4 regions of the Roseburia sp. AF02-12 genome follow, and region 4 is predicted to be linked to each of the others. Evidence: predicted binding sites of a transcription regulator. Region 4 holds the regulator's gene; each other region holds the start of a gene.
The links. Region 4 encodes Rex, which represses fermentation and respiration genes when NADH is low (regulators of the CRP and FNR family bind a similar motif). Its sites were predicted from a motif close to ATTGTTAANTANTTAACAAT; they were not measured.
Positions count from the first base shown of each region.

Region 1 (4,221 bases), 450 kb from region 4:
GCGGATATGGTTACAGATAAGATTGATGAAGACGGACTGTATCATGCATTCGAACGGCTGCATCTGCTGGGGTAGGATTTGAAGTAAAAACAATTTTCTTATGATAGAAAAAGGCGGCGTGGTTTGTCAACTTAGGAGACATGATAAGTGCCCTTTACTGTATTTATGTTGTTTCCGCAGTTGACGAACCGCGCCGTTACTTTTGCATACACAGGAAAAATCGCATGCCTGCATACAGATTTGGTGAACACCGCAATAAGAAGAGAAATTCGTAAAGCGTGATTCCCATAGTTTACAACGGAAGAAAAGCCGGTTTTCTCTTTTCGAATACAGTAAAATACTGAAAGCCCGCTGCCTTTAAAATGTCCGGTACTTTTGCAAAATCAAATGCAACATGCTCCGGTTTGTGGGCGTCGGCACCGATGGTAATGATTTCACCGCCTAGTTCGTGATAACGTTTTATAATATCTTCTGTTGGATTCGGATGTCCCAGACCATATTTGAAACCACCGGTATTGATTTCAATTCCTTTTCCCATATCAATGAGCTTTTCTAAAATCGCATCAATGACATCGGCATATTTCTGATAAGAATATTCAAGGTTCCGGTTTGGACCGTAGCGTACCACATAATCGATATGTCCATATACATCAAAATGATCAAATACCGCAAGATTTTCCAGGATAGATTCAAAATATTCCTGGTAAGCCTGCTGTTCGGTTTTTCCTTCAAAAAAGCGGGAGTAGTAAGGGTCTTTGCCGTGGATTACATGGGAAGAGCCGATGACAAAATCAAAGTCATATCGGCTTATCAGTTCCTGATGTTTCGCTGCAAGATGAGGCTGCAATCCAAGCTCAATGCCGGTCAGCACTTTTATTTTATCTTTGTATTGCTGGCCCAGCTTCTGGATAGTTGGGAAGTAGACCGGAGTGTCTAAGATAAATTCCGGTTCATCCTCCGGATGTTCTTTTGGATAATCATAATCCATATGGTCGGTAATGCAGATTCCGCCAAGTCCCAGTTCGATAGAGGCTTTAATCATGGATTCTGGTGAGGTCTCACTGTCGGTAGAAAAAGCAGTGTGCATATGTGTGTCCCAAAGCATAGTGTACTCCTTTCTGTGGGGTGTATGGCGGGTAAGGTTGTGCAGGTGGGGAACTGGATGAGAAAGCTTCTTCCCAAAAGCACCGGAACGTTTGTATGTAAGAAGCCGGCACTTCAACCTGCAGTATTTTTCTTTCTTTTATAATAAGCAGTCTTTCCAATGTTTGACAGTATACTGCATTTTGTCTGCCGGCATGCGGATACCGTGAACAGCGTCTGTTAGGGACTCGTAGAATTCCTTTTGCAACCCGGCAACGCTGGTACATGGATGTACCAGCGAGGCACAATCTGAATATGGATATGAATTTGTGCCGGTTGCCGCAAATCAAATATCTTTGCAGGAATTCTTAGAGTCCCTTCAGACAAAGTGTGGTATCCGCTGCTGGCAGACAAAAGCAGTATCCGGTCAAAGCAGCCGGAAAGACAGCCTAATTTCAAGAAAAATACTGCCCGTGAAGTGCTGCGGATTCTCACATTATAACCGCTCCAGTGTTTTCGGGAAGAAGCTTTCCTATTCCTTTCCCCTACATATTGCACAAACCTTACCCAGTGTTTACACATTTCTACTAAGAAAAATGTTACATTTTCACAAGTATAGTAAAATCTTTGTATATAATACACAGAATACTATAATAGAAATTTGACAATCTGTCAAAAGACAGTATGAAAAATGGAAAAGCTATTGTAACATTTGTTTGAAAATGAGAAAGAAGAAATAAAAATAGTGAAAAAATTAACAAAGTGATGGGAACTACTTGAACTTTCGACAAAAATTGGTTAGAATAATACCAGATTGGGTACAATCCCAAATAAAGATATTTTATATTAAATTTCTAGGAGGAATTAATAATGGCAGTAAGAGTAGCAATTAATGGATTCGGCCGTATTGGTCGTCTGGCATTCAGACAGATGTTTGGTGCTGAAGGATACGAAGTAGTAGCAATCAACGATTTAACAAGCCCTAAAATGTTAGCACACTTGTTAAAATATGATTCTTCTCAGGGTAAATATGAGCATGCTGATGAAGTATCCTGCACAGATGATTCTATCATCGTATGTGGAAAAGAAATCAAAATCTATGCATTCCCAGATGCAAACAACTGCCCATGGGGTGAATTAAAAGTTGACGTTGTATTAGAGTGTTCAGGTTTCTATACAAGCAAAGAAAAAGCACAGGCACACATCAATGCAGGTGCTCGTAAAGTTGTTATTTCTGCTCCAGCAGGTAATGACCTTCCTACAATCGTATACAACACAAACCATGAGACATTAAAAGCATCTGATACAATCATTTCAGCAGCTTCTTGTACAACAAACTGCTTAGCACCTATGGCTGATGCATTAAATAAATATGCTCCAATCCAGTCTGGTATCATGGTAACAATCCATGCTTACACAGGTGATCAGATGACTCTTGATGGACCACAGAGAAAAGGTGATTTAAGAAGATCTCGTGCAGCAGCAGTTAACATCGTTCCAAACAGCACTGGTGCAGCAAAAGCTATCGGACTTGTTATCCCAGAACTGAACGGAAAATTAATCGGATCTGCTCAGCGTGTTCCAACCCCTACAGGATCTACAACAATCTTAACAGCAGTTGTTAAGAAAGCTGGCGTTACAAAAGAAGATATCAATGCAGCTATGAAAGCAGCAGCTAATGAGTCCTTCGGATACAACGAAGACGAAATCGTATCTTCTGATATCGTTGGAATGAGATTCGGTTCTCTGTTCGATGCAACACAGACCATGGTTAACCAGGTATCTGATGATCTGTACGAAGTACAGGTTGTTTCTTGGTATGATAACGAGAACAGCTACACATCTCAGATGGTTCGTACAATCAAATACTTCAGCGAGTTAGCATAATTTACGAGAGAAACCCGCAAAGCGTGTTTCCCGTAGTTTAACGAACAATCACTGCACGGTAGACTACTTTTTTAAGCGACAGGCTGCCAGAGTGCAGATAAGACTCAGGAAAAGGGTCCGGTCTTTTAGGACCGGGCTCTTTCTTGCTATTAGAAATAAAATTTAAAGGAGACTACTTAATATGTCATTAAATAAAAAATCTATAGATGATATTAATGTAAAAGGACTTCGCGTTCTTTGCAGATGTGATTTCAACGTACCATTAAAAGAAGGAAAGATTACAGACGAGAACCGTCTGGTTGCAGCGCTTCCTACAATCAAGAAATTAATCGCTGATGGTGGAAAGGTTATCCTTTGCTCCCATTTAGGAAAAGTAAAAACAGAAGAAGACAAACAGACCAAAACTCTTGCACCAGTAGCAGCAAGACTTACAGAGTTATTAGGACAGGAAGTTAAATTCGTTGTTGACCCTGAAGTTGTTGGTGAGAACGTAAGAGCAGCAGTAGCAGCTATGAACGATGGCGATGTTATCTTACTTGAGAATACACGTTTCAGACCAGAAGAGACAAAGAACGGAGAAGCTTTCTCTAAAGACCTTGCTTCTATCTGTGATGTATTTGTAAATGATGCATTCGGAACAGCTCACAGAGCACATTGTTCTAACGTAGGTGTTGCACAGTTAGTTGACACTGCAGTAGTTGGATACTTAATGCAGAAAGAAATCGACTTCCTTGGAAATGCAGTAGAGAATCCGGTAAGACCATTCGTTGCAATCCTTGGTGGTGCAAAAGTTGCTGATAAATTAAATGTAATCAACAACTTACTTGAGAAATGTGATACCTTAATCATCGGTGGTGGTATGGCTTACACATTCTTAAAAGCAAAAGGATATGAAATCGGAATCTCTTTAGTAGATGATACTAAGATCGATTATTGTAAAGAAATGATGGCAAAGGCAGAGAAACTTGGAAAGAAACTTCTTCTTCCGGTAGATGCTGTAACGATCAAAGATTTCCCAAATCCTATCGATGCTCCAGTTGAAGTAGAAACTTATGATGCAGACAAGATGCCGGCAGACAGAGAAGGCTGTGATATCGGACCTAAGACACAGACACTTTTCGCAGATGCTGTTAAGACTGCTAAGACTGTTGTTTGGAACGGACCTATGGGTGTATTCGAGAACCCAACTCTTGCAGCAGGTACTATCGCTGTAGCAAAAGCTTTAGCTGATACAGATGCAACAACCATCAT
Region 1 covers NZ_QTXS01000001.1:129,463-133,683, forward strand. The annotation lists gene DV740_RS00585 (HAD family hydrolase) at 1-75, shown strand, start outside; gene DV740_RS00590 (histidinol-phosphatase HisJ family protein) at 293-1,105, opposite strand; gene gap (type I glyceraldehyde-3-phosphate dehydrogenase) at 1,954-2,970, shown strand; gene DV740_RS00600 (phosphoglycerate kinase) at 3,152-4,221, shown strand, end outside.
Region 1: the regulator Rex is predicted to act here: its motif matches at 1,826-1,845, upstream of gap (type I glyceraldehyde-3-phosphate dehydrogenase).

Region 2 (4,221 bases), 200 kb from region 4:
ATTTTAAATTTACATGGACGAGATGTGGACATTTCAATATTATTTTCGTCCACATGTACTTTTATAAAAAATAAGAGAGTCTTCGGATTTCTCCAAAGACTCTCCAAAAAGCCTATAAAATCAAGCTTTCTATTTAGAATTTACCAGCTTTTGCTGCTTCCTCGACGGAAACGGCAACTGCTACTGTAGCACCAACCATTGGGTTATTACCCATTCCGATTAAGCCCATCATCTCAACGTGAGCTGGTACGGAAGAAGAACCTGCAAACTGTGCATCAGAATGCATACGTCCCATAGTATCTGTCATACCATAAGATGCAGGACCTGCAGCCATGTTATCTGGGTGAAGTGTACGTCCTGTACCACCGCCGGATGCTACGGAGAAGTATTTCTTACCCTGCTCGATACATTCTTTCTTGTATGTACCTGCTACTGGATGCTGGAAACGTGTTGGGTTGGTAGAGTTACCGGTAATGGAAACACCTACGTTCTCATGATGCATGATTGCAACACCTTCCTGAACATCATCAGCACCGTAACATTTTACAGTTGCACGAAGTCCGTTAGAATATGCTTTTTCATATACAACGTTAAGTTTAGCTGCTTTGTAATCATACTGTGTCTCAACAAATGTAAATCCGTTGATACGGGAGATAATCTGTGCAGCGTCTTTTCCAAGTCCGTTTAAGATAACACGAAGTGGTTTCTGACGTACTTTGTTTGCTTTCTCAGCGATTCCGATTGCACCTTCAGCAGCTGCAAAAGACTCGTGTCCAGCTAAGAAACAGAAGCACTCTGTCTCTTCCTCTAATAACATTTTTCCAAGGTTACCATGTCCAAGACCTACTTTTCTGTGGTCAGCAACAGAACCTGGAATACAGAATGCCTGAAGACCTTCACCGATTGCTGCGGCAGCATCAGCAGCTCTTTTGCATCCTTTTTTGATTGCGATTGCAGCACCTACAGTGTAAGCCCAGCAAGCGTTCTCGAAACAGATAGGCTGGATTTTCTTTACCTGATCATATACATCAAGTCCAGCAGCTTTTGTAATTTTTTCAGCTTCTTCAATAGAGCTGATACCATAGCTGTTTAATACAGCGTTAATCTGGTCAATTCTTCTTTCATATCCTTCAAATAATGCCATTATCTTCGTCTCTCCTTTCTTACTCTTCTCTTGGGTCAATGATCTTAACAGCATCAGCTACACGACCATACTGGCCTTTTGCTTTTTCCCATGCAGTGTTAGGGTCATCACCTTTTTTGATAAAGTCTGTCATTTTTCCAAGAGAAACGAACTGATATCCGATAACTTCGTTGTTCTCGTCAAGAGCGATGCCTGTTACATAACCTTCAGCCATCTCTAAGTAACGAACACCTTTCTCCTTTGTTGCGTACATAGTACCAACCTGGGAACGAAGTCCTTTTCCTAAATCTTCCAGACCAGCACCTACTGCAAGTCCGTCATCAGAGAATGCACTCTGAGTACGTCCGTAAACGATCTGTAAGAATAACTCTCTCATTGCTGTATTGATTGCGTCACAAACAAGGTCAGTATTTAATGCTTCAAGAATTGTTTTTCCCTGAAGAACCTCTGCTGCCATTGCTGCTGAATGTGTCATACCTGAGCATCCGATTGTCTCAACCAGTGCTTCTTCAATCACACCATTTTTTACATTTAATGAAAGCTTGCAGGCACCCTGCTGTGGTGCACACCAGCCTACACCGTGTGTAAATCCTGAAATATCTTCAATTTTTTTGGAATGAACCCATTTTCCTTCTTCTGGAATTGGAGCTGGCTCATGTTTTGCGCCCTTGGCAACAGGACACATGTTTTCGACTTCCTTCGTGTAAATCATTATAAGACTCCTTTCGATATGAAATATATATCATGTTAAACTTTGTTATACATTTAACACACCGCCCTCATTTTCTCACATTTTTTTACATTAGTCCAGTCTTTTTTACAGGAAATGCCCCTTAATTTTCTCAATTTGTTAATCTAATGCCTCCATCCGCTCAAATGCAAAGGATGCTCCGATTGCTCCAACCAGTGTCAGCAGGAATATAACGACTATCATCATAATAAATCCTGCAGTCACGGAAATGAACGCTCCCGTTGCTACTGCCACAATGATTCCGACACATAATACCAGTCCCTGGAACAGCATCCGAAGAATCGTTCTGCCCAGTTCTCCAAACATTTTCCCTATCACGACATCTGCCAGCATATTCATATAAAGCTTATTAGCATTCAGGCACATATATAAAATGACGGTCAAAATCATGTAAGACACCGGAAGTCCCATTACGATACTGCCCGGCAGCGTAATCAGAAGTCCGTCAATCAGCGCACGGATATGCTCCATTTTGGTGGCATACCACATTTTCTTAAAATTACTGTCCGGAATCAGATAGGTGTATGGATTTGCCAATTCCTTCGACCACTTCGTCTTATAACCGCTGAAAATAAAGATAACATAGGCAATGACGCCCGGAATTACAAACATTTTAAAAGGCTGGCTGGAAATTTTATTATAATAAGAGACAACCGCAATTGCCACACCTATAACCAGAAACAGCACCGAATTCCAGCCAAAGATAAAGAAACGGTTTTTACGGTATTCTAATACCTGCCGGTAGAAAATTGCTTTAGCGTAAGTTCCCTTATAAGCCATCTTTACATTCCGTAAATACTTTTTCTTGCCATTTCCCACTACAACCTCGCCCTTTTTCGAGCGTTTCATCCGGTCATCATAATCTTCTGCAAATTTTGCAGCATCTTCATAGAATTCTCCGGTACACTTCATCTTTTTCGCATAAAGTACCAGCAAAACAGTACTGATTAAAAGAAGTACGGTTGCCACCACATTGATTCCTGCAGGACCTATGATAATAAGCTGAATCAATGCAATTTCCCAGCCTATAATCGGAATCAGCTGTACCACCGGAAGCTGGATTAAGTCCACAAACACAGATAACTGCATACCTTTCACCGAAACAAAGTAGATTGCCACCAGTGCAAAAGCTGCCATTACTCCATACATAATATAAGTAAGTACGGTAAAGAACTGTTTAGGAAGTGTTTCATTTCCATAGCAGATAATCATTAACGCTCCCTCTAAAATATTTTCCAGTACACCAGCATAAAGGAAATATAAAATCATCTTATATGGTGTAACACCAAATACTCCAATTCCAAGTACCAGTACAAATAGTTCAACAATAAAATTGGTTAAGAACTGCTTCATTCCGGCATGAAGAATAACTTTCTTCGGTTCTTCCGGTGCAGCAAATACAAAATGTACTTCTGACGGGCGGAACAACAGTCCTTTTCTCTTGATATAGGAAATCAGATTTGCCGGAACAATCATAACCATCAGTACGGATAAAACAGTTGCAATTCCTTCCGGGCTGTTTAATCCGAAATCGACAGACATGGAACCAAGTCCATACAATACCAATGCTGCATATAAAACAACAAATACCAGTGCAAGAAAAGTCTGTGGCCGTTTCAGGTTCCGCTTCACTTTATTCTTAATGGTCTGGAAAAAAACAAAGGAAAGACTACTCATGTTCTTCACCACCAGTCTTTGGTTCTGTCACTTCAAAGAACAGTTCTTCTATGTCTTTATCCGCAATTTCATTTTTGTTAAATGTTGCTATAATTTTCCCTTGTTCCATTACAAACATCACATCCCACAAATCTTTTACCATTTCAAGCATATGGGTACTGATAAGAATGGTACAGCCTTTCTCTTTTAACTCCAGCACAACTTCTTTCAGTTCTTTTATGGCTGCCGGGTCAAGTCCAACCATTGGCTCATCCAACATCACAACCTTTGGATGAATAGCAAGTGCACAACAGATACTGACCTTCTGCATCATTCCTTTGGATAATTCATTTCCCAGCTTCTCCTGTTTATCCAGAAGTTCAAAACGTGTCAGCAGTGCATCTATTTCTTCCTCTGTAATGTCACTGTTATATGCCCGCTTCACATATTCGATATGCTCCCGCACCGTCAGCGCTTCAAACATTGCCGGAATCTCCGGTACATAGCCAAATATTTTCTTTGCTTCCAGGCTTCTTGCCTTCATTCCATTAATACCAACACCGCCTTCATAGCGAAGGAGTCCTGCAATACTCTTTATAATGGTTGATTTTCCGGCACCATTTGGTCCAAGCAGGATACCGACCTGACCATCCTGCACCATAAAGCTGAC
Region 2 covers NZ_QTXS01000001.1:789,171-793,391, forward strand. The annotation lists gene DV740_RS03935 (GGGtGRT protein) at 134-1,144, opposite strand; gene DV740_RS03940 (iron-sulfur cluster assembly scaffold protein) at 1,164-1,856, opposite strand; gene DV740_RS03945 (putative ABC exporter domain-containing protein) at 1,995-3,572, opposite strand; gene DV740_RS03950 (ABC transporter ATP-binding protein) at 3,565-4,221, opposite strand, start outside.
Region 2: the regulator Rex is predicted to act here: its motif matches at 1,898-1,917, upstream of DV740_RS03940 (iron-sulfur cluster assembly scaffold protein).

Region 3 (4,221 bases), 920 kb from region 4:
CAGGATTCTGGGTACATATCAGTAAATTAGTCCTTCCGGGGTTTCTTATATGCCTTTAATATCAATCGGAGAGTTTGCTCATGGCACGGGATTTTTCAGAGCAGGCATTCTGGGCAGCAATTACGGTGCTGCGGAAAGAGCCTTCCTCTAATTTAGCCACAGCAGCAATGGTAGTTCCGGCCGGGGAGCAGACTGCATCCTTTAATTCACCCGGATGTTTACCGGTCTCTAATACCATTTTAGCTGCACCAAGAACGGACTGGGCAGCAAATTTATAAGCCTGGGCACGCGGCATTCCGTCATTAACGGCTGCGTCAGCCATTGCTTCAATAAACATATAGACATAAGCCGGTGAGGAACCACTGACTCCGACTACGGCATCCATAAGACTTTCCGGTACAATTTCTGCTTTACCAAAGCTTTCAAAGAGAGAGACAACCATTTTGGTTTCTTCTTCTGTGATATGCTCATTTGGGGTAATGGCAGACATGGCTTCCTGAACCATAGCCGGTGTATTTGGCATGGTACGAACCAGTTTAATATCTTTGCTGAATAAAGATTCAATCCGTGAAATGGTCTGTCCGGCAGCAATGGCAACTATGATTTTGTCATCGGTAACACTGTCTTTGATTTCTTTGATGACTGTTTCATAAAGATATGGTTTTACAGCAAGAAAAATGATATCGGATTCTACAGCAACAGTCTCATTGTCTAAGGTGGTGCGGATACCATACTGCTCAGAAAGTGTATCCAGTGTGACCTGGGTTTTCGCACTGGCAATCAGGTGGCTGGCAGGAACCAGACCGGAAGAGATAATTCCGCCAATCATGGCACGACCCATATTACCGCTTCCGATAAAACCAATTTTTTTATCTAACATGATGCATTCTCCTTTTATGAAAGGGGATATCCCAGATGATACTGGAATATCCCCTTTGATATTGTCTAAGTATAAGTTCAATTAGAAATCTGTTAAGTCAGCAGCTCTTCTCTCTAAGAAAGCACTCATGCCTTCTTTTTTATCATGGGTAGAGCAGGTTACGCCAAACAGGTTAGCTTCCATTTCAACAGCATTCTTGATATCCATATCATATCCGTTGTTGATAGCAGCTTTTGCGATAGATACTGCATAGCTTCCTTTAGAGATAATTTTCTCTGCCATAGCTTTTGCGGTTGGCATTAATTCTTCTTTTGCAACAACTTTGTTTACAAGTCCGATGCGGTATGCTTCGTTTGCATCGATGTTATCGCAGGTGAAGATCATTTCTTTTGCACGTCCCATGCCAACAAGACGGGCAAGTCTCTGTGTACCACCGAATCCTGGGATGATTCCAAGACCACACTCAGGCTGTCCGAATACTGCGTTGTCAGAAGCAATACGGATATCACATGCCATAGAAATTTCGCATCCGCCACCTAAAGCGAATCCATTAACAGCAGCAATAGTTACCTGTCTCATATTCATTAATTTAAAGAATGGAACAGAAGCTTTCATACCGAATGCTCTTGCTTCAGCAGCAGAGAAGTTAACCATCTCAGCGATGTCAGCACCAGCAACGAAAGATTTGAATTCGTTACCTTTCTTATCAGCACCACCGGTTAAGATAACGACTTTGATATCGTCTCTTCCTTCAATTTCGGTAAGAACAGTGTTCAGTTCATCCAATGTTTCGGAATTCAATGCGTTTAATGCTGCAGGTCTGGTAATAGTAAGAACTGCAATTTCGTTTTCAACTGTTAAAGTTAAGTTGTTCATGAAATAGGACCCTCCTGATTGATAAATTATTAACAATGTTTCAATACTTATAATGGTATAACTTTTGGGGGGATTTGTCAATAAAAACTGGTATTTTACAGGGATTGTGCTACAATAGGAAAAGACTTGTCATGTGATTACGCAATGGTTTTTGTGAGAAAGCGGATTTTTGGAATTTTAAGCAGCTTTTCTATAAGATTTTTTGTTGAAAGCAGAATGTATACAATTCTTAAAAGTGCTTTTTTCTTATTGTTGTCTGTTTTGCCGCCTGCTTTGACCGGATGCCTTTTGTGGTCCGTCTGTTACGGATATCTAAGGCACCTTTAAGCAGCTCTAGGCATTTCTGCTTATAAAGCTGTTTTTCCGGCAACCGGCGCATAGTCACATCCGTGCTCCAATGCGCCTTCCTGACACATCCATGTGCCAGGATTGCCAGTTGACAAAAGAAATGCCAAGAGCTGCTAGCAAGGCACCTAAATGATATCCGTAATCAGGCGAACCGCAGAAGGCATACTGTCAAACATTGGAAAAACAGGCATTATCCCAAGAGAAAAAAGCTCTTTTTTAGAATTGTAGCATTCTGATTTCTAAAAAGGCTATAGAAAAGCTGCTTAAAATTCGAAAACCACTGCTTCTAAAAAATAATTGCGTAATTACATGACAGGACTTGTACAAAGAGAGGTCAATGAAAATGAAAGATACAAAATCATACTTATCAAAAACCGTACAGGATATGCCGGATTCCGGAATCAAGGATTTCTTTGATGTGGCAAATACCATGGAAGGCGCACTTTCACTGGGTGTAGGCGAACCGGATTTCCCGACACCGGAGCATGTAAGAGAGGCAGCGATTGCTTCTATAAAAAAGGGGGATACCAAATACACCGATAACCGCGGAACGGTAGAGCTGCGTGCAGCGGCAGCGGATTATCTGACAAAATTTGATTTGCATTATGATAAACAGGACGAAATACTGATTACCATGGGAGCCAGCGAAGGAATTGATTTAGCTCTTCGGACACTGGTGAATCCGGGAGAGGAAGTCTTAGTGGCAGAACCTTCCTACGTTTCCTATATTCCATGTATTGAATTATGTGGCGGTGTTCCGGTATCATTAAAATTAAGAGCGGAGAATAAATTCCGTTTGACCAGAGAACAGTTAGAGGAAAAGATAACGGAGAAATCCAAAGTCTTACTGATTTCCTATCCGAACAATCCGACCGGAGCCATTATGGAAAAGGAAGATTTAGAGGCAATCGCAGAAGTGGTAAAGGAACATGATTTGTTCGTGATTACCGATGAAATCTATGCAGAATTAACCTATGGAAAGAAACATGTTTCCATCGCATCCCTTCCGGGCATGTATGAGCGCTGCGTTGTATTAAACGGATTTTCCAAAGCATTTGCCATGACCGGATGGCGTATGGGAATTGCAGCAGGACCAAAGGATGTTATTTTCCATATGAATAAAATACATCAGTTTACAACTATGTCAGCAGGAACCACCAGTCAGTATGCGGCATTGGAAGCATTGACCAGTCCGGTGAGAGATGAAGAGATTGCAGTCATGCGGGAAGAGTATGATGCCAGAAGAACACTGATGGTAGAGGGATTCCGTAAGATGGGATTATCCGTAGCAGAACCGGAAGGTGCATTCTATGTATTTCCGGACATTCGAAAAACAGGACTTACCAGTGAAGAATTCTGTAACCGCCTGTTGCAGGAACAGAAGGTAGCCGTTATCCCGGGAAATGCCTTCGGTACATGCGGAGAAGGCTTTGTACGGTGCTCCTATGCATATTCGCAGGATGTCATTCGTGCCTGTCTGGAGAAAATTGCTGAATTCGTAGCACAGTTCTAATAATTGGAAAATTATTATGTGATGCATTTGATTTACGTGAGTAGATGGTATTGTTGATAAGATACCCGGACAGTCCGTTAAGTAAGGATGCCTGATAAAGGCGGTTAGTGGCACTTGGAATTTCGTCCGGCATCCGGCAACGCTGGCACAGGGATGTGCCAGCGAGGTGCATATGAACATGGATGTGAATTTGCACCGGTTGCCAGCGAAGGCTGTATCCCTTCGAAATTCTTAGTGCCACTTATCGGCTTTATGTGGCATCAGAACTTAACGGACTGCCGGGATATGCTCGGTTCAAACTATCGATAGCAACGTACAACCCTGCACCCACGAAACAGAAATAGAATTAGAATTAGAAAGAGGAATCATGAGAGAACCATTTGACCTGACAACCCTGATAGAACCATTATTAAATTGGTTTAAAGACCATGCCAGAGTGTTGCCCTGGCGCAATGAGCCGACCCCATACCGGGTGTGGGTGTCTGAAATTATGCTGCAGCAGACCAGAGTGGAAGCGGTAAAACCATATTTTGTCCGGTTTTTAAAGGAGCTGCCGGATGTAGCAGCACTTTCAGACTGCCCGGAGGAGAAGCTTTTGAAACTC
Region 3 covers NZ_QTXS01000001.1:1,509,106-1,513,326, reverse strand. The annotation lists gene proC (pyrroline-5-carboxylate reductase) at 62-880, opposite strand; gene DV740_RS07360 (enoyl-CoA hydratase-related protein) at 962-1,756, opposite strand; gene DV740_RS07355 (pyridoxal phosphate-dependent aminotransferase) at 2,448-3,617, shown strand; gene DV740_RS07350 (hypothetical protein) at 3,732-3,926, shown strand; gene mutY (A/G-specific adenine glycosylase) at 3,985-4,221, shown strand, end outside.
Region 3: the regulator Rex is predicted to act here: its motif matches at 1,774-1,793, upstream of DV740_RS07360 (enoyl-CoA hydratase-related protein).

Region 4 (4,221 bases):
ATGCGGGCGAAGAAGCTGTTCGGTCTGCTCTGCTATGATATTTAATGCATCGGCATCTACTACCATTGGTACTGCCGCATTCTTAAGTACCGTCTTTACAATACTGTGTGCCACATCACTTTTGCCAATTCCAGGTCCTAAAATAATAACATCTGCCCAGGACAGACATTCTATCAGTTGCTGTGTATCAGCCTTTTTTGCAGAATAGGTAGTAAGAATTGCCTCCGGCACTGCTGTCTGTAAGATAATACGGTTTTCTTCCGGTGTATATATTCTCACCAGACCACAGCCACTGCGATAAGCTGCCTTTGCTGCAAGAACCGCCGCACCTGCCATATTCACGCTTCCGGCAACCAGAAGGACTTTTCCAAAGGTTCCCTTGTTCGAATCAGCAGCACGATTATTTAAAGAATTTAGATCTTCCTTTGTGATTGCATAAGCTGCAGGTCTTTTATCTAACCAGCTTTCTTCTCCAATTCCGATATCCTTAACCGTAATATTTCCGCAGTATTCTGCACCAGGAAATAATACCATTCCGGTCTTGCAGTAAGCAAAGGTTACGGTATCATCTGCTTTGAATGCACCACCTAATACAGCCCCATTATCTGCCGAGACACCGGATGGTATATCCACCGCCAGCCGGTGGGCACTGCTCTGGTTTAGCCGTTCCATCAAGTGCACCAGTTCATCATCTAATTTTCGTGATAATCCTATGCCAAATAACGCATCAATAATCAGGCTGTAGGAATTTGCATCCTCCATTTCATCAATAAATGGTACACCATATGATGTCAAGATTTCATACTGTTCTTTTGCCTGCTTTGAAAAATGTGCTTTATTTCCATAGAGATATACTTCAACCGGAATGTGGGATAAGTATAACAATCTTGCAATTGCCATACCATCGCCGCCGTTATTTCCGGTTCCACACACTACCAGCACGCGGTTACATGAAATTTCTTTTTCCTGTATTACTTCTATCGCAGAAAGTGCTGCCCGCTCCATCAGAACCATGGATGGCACTTTAAAATGTTCGATTGTATTGGTATCACATGTTTTCATTTCCCGGGAATTTACAAGATATTCCATAAATTAATTCCTTTCGTCCGCATTTTCCACCGCTTTTTTTCCCTTCAGACGGTCTTCATCTTCCTGCCGCAGATCAAATATATTTAAAATATCCACACCAAAAATATCATGCATATAAGAATAAATCTGCCGGTTGTTGATTTCACGGTTCTGTTTTTTGATGATATTTTTCTTAAGTTCTACCCTTACCTTATCAATCCAGGCCGTAATTTCATCTGCTTCTTTGCTGTTCTGTCTTAGTCTCTCATAGCAGTAACGCATGCTTTCTAACATAAGTTCCTGATTTGCACTGTTTATATTTCGTGGAAGTTCAATTAATTCATCCTCAATTTCTTCCATTTTGACATTGACTTCATCAATCAGTCTCTTGTCTTCATCTAATTTTCTGGAAGAAATATCCCCCTCATTTTCCTCATGAGTTCCTTCCATGTTGACAACAATGCTTTTCATCAACCGATTCTTTGTCTTTTTCAGTTCTTTCAAATCATTATTAAGCTTTCCCTGCTGTTCTAACAACTGATTTAACTTTTCTTCCAGCTGCTTGATTTCACTGGTTTTTCCGCTTAAAGCAAAAAGCCTGTGCCATTTCTGATCCAATACAAGTATTGGTACTTTTCTGCTTTCTAATGCTTCCAGAAATTCCTTGTCATCTTTCATGCAAAACACCTCTATTCCAGCGTTTCCTTTTTCCTTTTGTTCTTTGTCATGTTATAGGATAACTGCATCAGGCTGTCTGATAAATGTACATTTTCCACTACAACATTTTCATCCAACACTTCCAGATCTACATGGGCAAAATTCCAGATTGCATGTACACCAAGGCTTACCAGCTGGTTTGCCACAGCATCTGCCTTTTCTTTCGGCATAGTCAGTGTAGCAATATCTACCTTATGTGTCTTTACAAATTCTTCCAGTTTATCAATCATTTCGATTTTATTGCCACGAATGGATTTTCCGCATAACTCCGGATTCACGTCAAACAATCCTACTATGACGAAGCCGAGTTTTTCAAACTTCACATAATTGGCAAGTGCCTGTCCTAAGTTACCAGCTCCAATAATAATAATATTATGCTGTTCATTTAATCCCATAATCTTTCCAATTTCTTCATACAGAAATTGTACATTGTAACCATATCCCTGCTGTCCAAAACCACCAAAATTATTTAAATCCTGTCTGATCTGCGATGCGGTCACTTTCATTCTTGCACTCAGTTCATTCGATGAAATACGTTCTACCCCTTCATCTAAAAGTTCCCCCAGATATCGGTAATATCTTGGCATTCTACGAATTACTGCCTGTGATATTTCTTTGCTCATTCTGCCAGTTCCTCCTGCTCTCAATACCCTACAATAATTATAGTTTCTTGCCGAAAGGATGTCAATGTGTTACAACTTTAACAATCTTTCTGTAAACTTAATTCTTCCCATTTTGCATAGAGTTCTTCCAGAGCTGCCTCTTCCTGCATCTGCTCCTCATGGATTTTGTTTAATTCATAGGAATTTGATGCTACCTCCGGCTTTGACAGTTCATCATTTAATGCTTCTATCTTTGCCTCTCTCTTAGCAATTTCATCTTCTGTACGCTTTAATTCGTTTTCCAGCTTACGTTTTGCTGCCTGCTGTTTCTTCATTTCTTCCCAGCTTAACTTCTGTTTTCCTCCGCCGGATATCTGCTCTGTTCCATTATTTTCTCCAGTTCCATCGGAAACAATGACATTTCCTTTTGCCACTGAATTGTCTGCACGATCCTGTGTAGCTGTGCCAAACGCCGCTAACTCCTGAACTTCCTTTTTCTCCAGATAATAATCGTAATTTCCAATATAATTTAGAATTGTTTCATTCTTTAAATCAAGAATTCTGCTGGCAGTTTTATTAATAAAATAACGGTCATGGGATACATAAAGCACCGTTCCGGTATAGGAATTGATGGCTGACTCTAAAATTTCCTTTGACATAATATCAAGGTGGTTGGTCGGCTCGTCTAAAATTAAGAAGTTCGCATTGGATAACATCAGTTTTGCCAGTGAAACACGACCTCTTTCTCCACCACTGATATCACGAATCCGCTTAAACACATCATCATCCGTAAATAAAAATGCCGCTAACACATTTCGAATCTTCGTTGCCTTCAGATTCGGATAAGCATCTGCAATTTCATCAAATAACGTCTTATCCGGGTCTAAGTTCTGATGCTCCTGATCGTAATATCCGATTTCCACATTGCTTCCAAGCTTTATCTCCCCGGCATCTGCGTCTACAATTCCATTGATTATCTTTAAAATGGTGGTTTTCCCGGTACCGTTATTTCCGATTAAAGCAACTTTTTCCCCTCGCTTAATCTGAAAATCAATGTTTGAAAACAGTTTATGCTCGTAAGATTTTGAAAGACCTTTCACCGAAAGTACATCATTTCCACTGGTAATTTCCGGCTCCAATGTAATATGCATATCTGTTTTTTCATCGATTGGCTTCTCAATACGTTCTATTTTATCCAATGCCTTCTCACGGCTTTCCGCACGCTTAATGGACTTTTCCCGGTTAAAGGATTTTAACTTGGATATTACTTCTTCCTGGTGCTTGATTTCCCGCTGCTGGTTATAATACTGTCGCAAAAGACTTTCCCGCTGTATTTCCTTCTGCCTCGCATATGCGGTATAATTTCCCGGAAATACCGTTGCCGTATGGCGGGATATTTCCACTACCTTCGTAACAATCCGGTCTAAGAAATAACGGTCATGGGCTACGATAATTACGGCTCCTTTATAATTCAAAAGATAGTTTTCAAGCCATGCAATGGATGCCATATCAAGGTGGTTGGTCGGCTCGTCGAGCATGATAATGTCAGGCTTGGTTACCAGAAGTCTGCCTAATGCCACTCTGGTCTTCTGTCCTCCGGATAACTCTGACATTTTCTTTCCGAAATCATTTTCCGAAAAACCAAGTCCCTTTAACACACCGTTTATCTCACTGCGAAAAGTCAGTCCGCCCTCTAATTCAAAGGCATGGCTGAAACGGTTATACTGCTCCATATATTTCTCTAATTCATCTGCGCTTACATGCTGCATGTCTTCTTCCATTTTACGAAGCTTTTCTTCTTTTTCGATTAATGCATCGCAGGCATGAAGCACTT
Region 4 covers NZ_QTXS01000001.1:584,310-588,530, reverse strand. The annotation lists gene DV740_RS02775 (NAD(P)H-hydrate dehydratase) at 1-1,089, opposite strand, end outside; gene DV740_RS02770 (hypothetical protein) at 1,093-1,746, opposite strand; gene DV740_RS02765 (redox-sensing transcriptional repressor Rex) at 1,758-2,408, opposite strand; gene DV740_RS02760 (ABC-F family ATP-binding cassette domain-containing protein) at 2,486-4,221, opposite strand, start outside.